2 regions of the Aneurinibacillus sp. UBA3580 genome follow, and region 1 is predicted to be linked to the other one. Evidence: riboswitches for the same ligand, from Rfam matches in the RefSeq annotation. Region 1 holds a riboswitch; the other holds the start of a gene.
The links. A riboswitch is a leader RNA that binds a small molecule or an ion and turns the genes downstream of it on or off. The one in region 1 is predicted to bind S-adenosylmethionine.
Positions count from the first base shown of each region.

Region 1 (3,420 bases):
AAAAGCTTCTTCACCGCGCGTTGCATAATAGTTCGTTAGCAAGTGGACGAATAAGAATCCCCCGATGGGTACAACGCCTAGCAGGGAATGTAGTTTACGGTTAAAAAAATGCCGATGATTCATCATTGCATAAATTCCCCCTTTCACAAGGATCCGCTACAATTTTTCTAGTCTGACACTTTTTTCACAAAAACGTTTAACACACCCAATTTCTCTCCGACTTCTCTACAGTTCTCTCGAAACACCCCTACCACTTCATTTTTCTCTCTAAACTCCCCCTTTATCCGCTCTACTCTACATGCATGACATGAAGAAAAGCTTCCCAAGGAAGCCTTAAAAATAAATGAAGACTTTGTGACAAATTCATTTTACTCCGTCAAAGAGACAGCGTCAAGGAAAGCGACGGACAAATTGTCGAAATTCGCCGATACCAAAATGATTATCTTGATGCTGCCGATTGTTTAAAAATACCGGTATTATATTTTTCAATAAACTGTTCTACCAGTGGACCGATCTTTACGAACTCCACAAGGAACCCGTCATGACCGTAAATGGATTCAACAAAGTGATATTCCACTTCTTTGTGCGAGGCTTTCAGCATCTCCACTACTTCTTCCTGATGATCGGCAGGATACAGCAAGTCATTCGAAATAGCGATGGAAAGCACCCTGGCCTGAATCCGTTCCAGCGCCGCTTTAATACCTCCGCGTCCTCGCCCGATATCGTGCGAGTCCATTGCTTTCAATAAATACAGGTAACTGTTGGCATCAAACCGCTCGACCAGCTTTTGCCCTTGATAACGGAGGTAGCTCTCGATGTTGAATGTGGAATCAAACTGGGTTACATCCCGTTCGTCTTTCAAACGCCGGCCGAAACGATACTCAAACAAATCAGCCGTACGATACGTAATCATTCCTAACATACGGGCAATCGACAATCCGTTGACCGGTCCTTTCCCCGGGTAATAATGTCCTCTCTTCCACTCCGGATCGGACAGAATGGCCTGCCGTCCCACATCATTGTATGCAATGGCGATCGCAGACAGCCGGGCCGATGTAGCAATAGGCAGGACAAGATGCATCATCTCCGGGTACATAACCGCCCATTCGTAAGCCTGCATTCCGCCCATTGAGCCTCCAACAACGGCAAACAATTTATCTATCCCTAAACGCTTCACCATTAGATACTGCAGCTGTACCATATCCCGTATGGTGACTACCGGAAAATCCGCGCCATATGGCCTCCCGGTCTCCGGGTTAAGGGAAGCAGGACCTGTCGTACCGGAACATCCGCCTAATACGTTCGACGTCACCACAAAGTATTTATTCGTATCAATATAGCGTCCGGGACCGATAAGGCCTTCCCACCATCCCGGCTGTTCTTCATCTCCGACTGCGCATGCGTCACCGGTAAGCGCATGACAAACGAGGATCGCATTCGTCTTCTCCTCATTCAGCGTTCCGCTCGTCTCAAATGCCACTTCAACCTGTCTCAGCGTATCACCGCACTCCAGTTTTATTTCGTCTATCACCATCTTCTGTATCATGCGCTCGTCACTCCCTTCTGCTCTTTTTCTCTCCGCACCATACCGTAGCGGCGAACCAACTTATAAAAAATGCCTCTTCCTTATAAGGAAGAGGCGTTCATAGCTCATCGTCCTCCCCTTATCTTCCAGAACGTTTAAACCGTTCTGCTGGAATTGGCACCTCATCCGCACACATGCACGGGGTTGCCGGGCTTCATCGGGCCAGTCCCTCCGCCTCTCTTGATAAGAGCTATCTTATTGTATTCCGTCTTTCTGCGAGTTAGTTCAATACTACGTTTTTTACTGACTAATGTCAATATTGACAAAAAGAAAGTTCGTTTTGTAAACTCAGTATTATAATAGGTTAACATAAGACAAGGAGAAAGCTCATGCGAAACGAAAACATGAAAATGATGATTCTTTCGGCCTTATTCTGCGCACTAACAGCGGTTTTTGCTCAGATTTCTTTTTCATTTATTCCGCAGGTTCCTTTTACTCTCCAGAATTTTGCTATCGCGCTTACCGCTATCATTCTAGGAAGACGCTATGGAACAATCGCTGTTCTGCTCTATCTACTGCTCGGTGCTGTAGGCGCACCGGTGTTTGCCCAATTTTCCGGCGGGTTCGGCATCATTGTTGGCAAAACAGGCGGATACTTAATCGGATATGTTATAGCCGTGTTCGTCATGGGTACGTTGCTTAAAAACAAGGATATCACATTTTTCCGCGCGCTGCTTGCGAATGTAGTCGGATTGGCCATCATCTATGCATGCGGTGTCACTCAGTTAAAATTCGTACTGAGCCTACCGTGGAACCAGGCATTTGCTTTCGGTATGGGGCTGTTCGTACTGCCTGACCTGGTTAAGATTGCGGTCGCTTCCTATATCGGAGTGCTTGTCCGCCGACGTCTCGCTGCGGCAGGTCTTCTTCCGGCCTCCCTTCGCAAAAGCCACATCACCGCATAATGATCCGTTACGTCAAAAAAGAGCCCGGCCGTTCAAAAGACGGCGAGCTCTTTTTTATGTTTGTTATACTCCATATACCATGGCAGCTTCTTTGGCATCAAGTCCAAAGGACGTATGAAGGCTGCGTACCGCCGCTTCCATCTGAGCCAGCGGAATGACGCAAGAAACTTTAATCTCGGATGTAGACACCATCTTAATCTCCACGCCTGCCTCAGCCAGACAGGTAAACATCCGGGCTGCCACACCCGGATTCGTAATCATGCCGGCTCCGACAATCGAGACTTTGGCCAGGTCTTCCTCTGCCACCGCATACCCAAACTCAAGTTCTTCCCTATGCTTAAGCAAAACATCCAGCGTCCGTTTTACTTCCTCACCGCTTACAGAAAACGATACATTCGTTGTATTAGCTTCATAAGCACTTTGTACGATAACATCTACATTAATATGCTCTTCCGCCAGTGTGGCGAATAGTCTGGACATTGCATTCAATTTGGCCGGCATATCGGCTACCGTAATTTTCGCCACGCTTTTATCGTGAGCAATTCCGCTAACAACCAACCCTTGCTCCATATTCGATTCCTCCCCAATCATGGTTCCTTCTTCTGTGCCAAAGCTTGAGCGAACGGTTAAAGAGACACGATGCTGCTTTGCGCATTCCACCGCACGGGGATGGAGAACCCCGGCTCCAAGCGTCGCCAGCTCAAGCATTTCATCATAAGAGATATAGGGCAGTTTCCTTGCAGAAGAAACAATGCGTGGATCTGCTGTATATACACCGTCCACATCAGTATAAATCTCGCATCTATCCGCCTGAAGCGCTGCTGCCAGCGCCACTGCCGTCGTATCCGAACCGCCCCGCCCAAGCGTCGTAATTTGCCCGTCAGAGGAAATACCCTGGAATCCAGCGACAATAACTACCTTCCCTTTGGC
Region 1 covers NZ_DFMZ01000118.1:3,866-7,285, reverse strand. The annotation lists gene B2899_RS16340 (succinate dehydrogenase cytochrome b558 subunit) at 1-126, opposite strand, end outside; gene metX (homoserine O-acetyltransferase MetX) at 440-1,546, opposite strand; SAM riboswitch class I at 1,662-1,775, opposite strand; gene B2899_RS16330 (biotin transporter BioY) at 1,915-2,490, shown strand; gene B2899_RS16325 (aspartate kinase) at 2,554-3,420, opposite strand, start outside.

Region 2 (3,420 bases), on a different contig from region 1:
GAGGAGAGGATTTTAATGGTGAAAAAGGCGAAGGCCTTTTTCTACATTAGATCTTTTTTCCTCCCTCTTCTCCCTCTTTTCTTTTTCTGATTTTCACAGAAAAAGGGGGAGGAAATGCCATCCTCGCCCCTTTTACCGCTTTTTCTATTATACTGTCGTCAATTGGCTTGCTTTAAGTGCCTGTTCCAAATCGGCAATAATATCATCCACAGACTCAATGCCGATGGAAAGACGGATCATTTCCGGAGACACGCCCGCACTTGCCTGCTCCTCTTCCGTCAACTGCTGGTGTGTTGTGCTTGCCGGATGAATTACGAGCGTCTTAGCATCACCCACATTGGCCAGATGCGAGAGAAGTTTCAGGCTGTTGATAAACTTCTTACCTTCTTCGACTCCGCCTTTGATACCGAATGTGAAGATGGAACCGGCGCCTTTCGGCAGATATTTCTGCGCACGCTCATAGTACTCGTTACTTTCAAGACCCGCATAGTTAACCCACTCAACAAGCTCGTGATTTTCCAGATATTGCGCCACTTTCTTCGCATTTTCCACATGACGGTCCATGCGCAGATGCAATGTTTCCAGCCCCTGCAAGAACAACCAGGAGTTGAACGGTGATATGGCTGCGCCCAGGTCACGAAGCAGCTGGACACGAGCTTTAATAATGTATGCCAGATTGCCTACCGCCTCCGTATACACTACACCGTGGTAACTCGGATCCGGCTCGGTCAATCCCGGGAATTTGCCGTTGTTCCAATTGAAATTTCCGGAGTCAACAATAACGCCGCCAATGGAAGTGCCGTGACCGCCGATAAACTTCGTTGCAGAATGAACAACAATGTCAACGCCAAATTCAAACGGACGGCAAAGATACGGTGTAGCGAATGTATTGTCCACAATAAACGGAATGCCATTCTCATGCGCAATGTTTGCCAATGTTTCCAGGTCGGTTACGTCCCCGCGCGGATTTCCAATCGTTTCGGCAAAGAGCGCTTTTGTCTTATCTGTGATTGCAGCCCGAACTTCATCTGTGTTCTCCGGGTTCACGAATTTCACTTTCAGACCGAATTTCGGAAGCGTATGCGCGAACAGGTTATATGTTCCGCCGTACAGGTTAGTAGATGCCACCACTTCATCCCCGGCCTGCGCGATGTTAAGAAGCGAGAATGTAATCGCTGCTTGTCCGGATGCGAGCGCAAGCGCGCCCACCCCGCCTTCAAGCTCCGCAATCCGCTTCTCAAACGTATCCTGAGTCGGGTTCATAATGCGGGTATAAATATTACCGAATTCTTTTAACGCGAACAGATTTGCCGCATGGTCAGTATCTTTGAATACATATGAAGATGTCTGGTAAATCGGAACCGCCCGTGATAGTGTAGCCGGATCCACTTCCTGTCCTCCGTGCAAGCATACGGTTTCGAAATCGAATTTGCGTTCTTCTGCCATGTTCAATTTTCCTCCTCTATTCTGTAAAAATTGGAAGCAAGAAGTTGAGATGTGTAAGATTCAAGCTAATGTTGAAAAGGCATACGCCTTTTTCAGCATTAGAATCTAACCTCGTCCCTTCCCCTTACCTTCTTGTCATTGATTTTTCAGGCGGGCAAACGCCTGCAACATTAAGAGATTTTGAGCGCTGCGAACCAAAATAAAATCCCTCTTCTTGGAAGAAGAGGGCTGGATGCTCAGGTATGTACCATCGCTCTCATCTTCCAAAGCATACTGCTTTGCTGGAATTAGCACCTTGCACTTCGTGCCGGTTGCCGGGCTTCTTCGGGCCAGTCCCTCCGCCGCTCTTGATAAGAGATTGCTTATGAAATTCGCTTGTTATATCTGTGCTGTTCTTGTTTGTAATTATAGCCTCACTATTCCGACCTGTCAACTTAATTCGAAAATTTTTATTGAACAAAAATTTTACCCCTCATTTTTTCCAGTGTCTTTGGGCCGATACCTGAAACATTGGTCAGCTCATCCACCGTTTTGAATGCTCCGTGTTCTTCTCTATACTGCAAAATGGCCGCTGCTTTTCCCGGCCCTATTCCCGGAATCGTTTGCAGTTGCTCGGACGTTGCCGTATTCAGATTCACTTTATCTCCTTGCGCCGCAGTAACCATCCCGCTTCCATTTTCACTGGCCACCATACCGTCCGTTACCGCCTGCGGAGCCTTCTCTCCCTTCAACGGTATATACAGCATCATTCCGTCTTTAAGCGGCATGGCCCCATTCACCTGCTTGGCATCCGCTTCCGGAAGCAGACCTCCCGCCATGCCGATCGCCTGATAGACACGCGCATCCCCCGGCAGTGTATAGACGCCCGGATTTTTTACCGCACCTTTGATATCTACAATAATCGAGACAGTCATCGAAGAGGAGGCTTCACCTTTCTGTATCGGTTGCTCTGTTTGCCCGGCGACTTCCGACTCTGACATCGCAGACGTCTGCATAGCCGGTTTCACCTCTGTGAAGGCAAGCGTCTGTTCTATAGTTTCGTTATTCTTGTTATAAAAATAAATACTACTACCTAAAATGAGAAGACATATACTACTAATAATCCACTTTTTCCTGGCCACCAGCAGACTTCTCATTATGCTTACCCCTTTGCTTGTGGTTTTTTTACAGATTACCTATAATTTTTATATAAACATTCTGAATGGATACGAAAAAAGGAGGATGTAAAAATGAGCGTTCATAAAGCCATTACTGCCCACTCAGCCAAACAAGCTGAATACATTACACTGTACCGGAAATTGGATGCCATGCGGGAAGCCTGGATCGAGAAGGCGGTAGAGCAGTGCAAAAATGGAGAAGAAATCAATGTCGAAGAAATTAACAAAGTAACCGAGCAAATTAACCAGCTGGCACAGCGTTATCACCTGCCACCGCGCAAAACTGTAACAGTTGATATGGTACGGGATATATGCAAATAATTACCGTATATCGGTATTTTAGCACAATTGGAAAAATATGTGTACTGAATTCCCCAATCTCTCCATACACATTAAACAATTATAATCGCCGGGGGGATTCAGATGCACATTGGCTTTATTGGAACGGGAAGTATGGGAACGATTCTCATCGAAGCCTTTATTGAATCCGGCGCCGTACCGCCCGCTCACATCATTGCCTCGAACCGGACGCCGGAAAAGCTGCGTGCGCTCGCATCTAAACACACTGCGCTTAGAACCGGAACAAATACGGTCGTCGCACAGGAGGCGGACGTGCTGTTCTTATGCACCAAACCGCTTGAATACAGAACGGTACTGGATGAAATTCAACATGATTTGACCCCCGATAAACTGCTGCTCTCTGTCACCAGCTCCGTCAATGTGCAGCAGTTGGAGGCTTATACCCCCTGCAAAGTGGCCCGCGTCATTCCAAGCATTACCAATACAGCGCTCAGCGGAGCTTCGCTTGTGACGTTCG
Region 2 covers NZ_DFMZ01000009.1:30,931-34,350, reverse strand. The annotation lists gene B2899_RS01990 (homocysteine synthase) at 148-1,446, opposite strand; SAM riboswitch class I at 1,700-1,803, opposite strand; gene B2899_RS01985 (helix-hairpin-helix domain-containing protein) at 1,896-2,582, opposite strand; gene B2899_RS01980 (DUF2533 family protein) at 2,676-2,924, shown strand; gene comER (late competence protein ComER) at 3,027-3,420, shown strand, end outside.
Region 2: another riboswitch for S-adenosylmethionine. It lies ahead of B2899_RS01990 (homocysteine synthase); the one in region 1 lies ahead of metX (homoserine O-acetyltransferase MetX).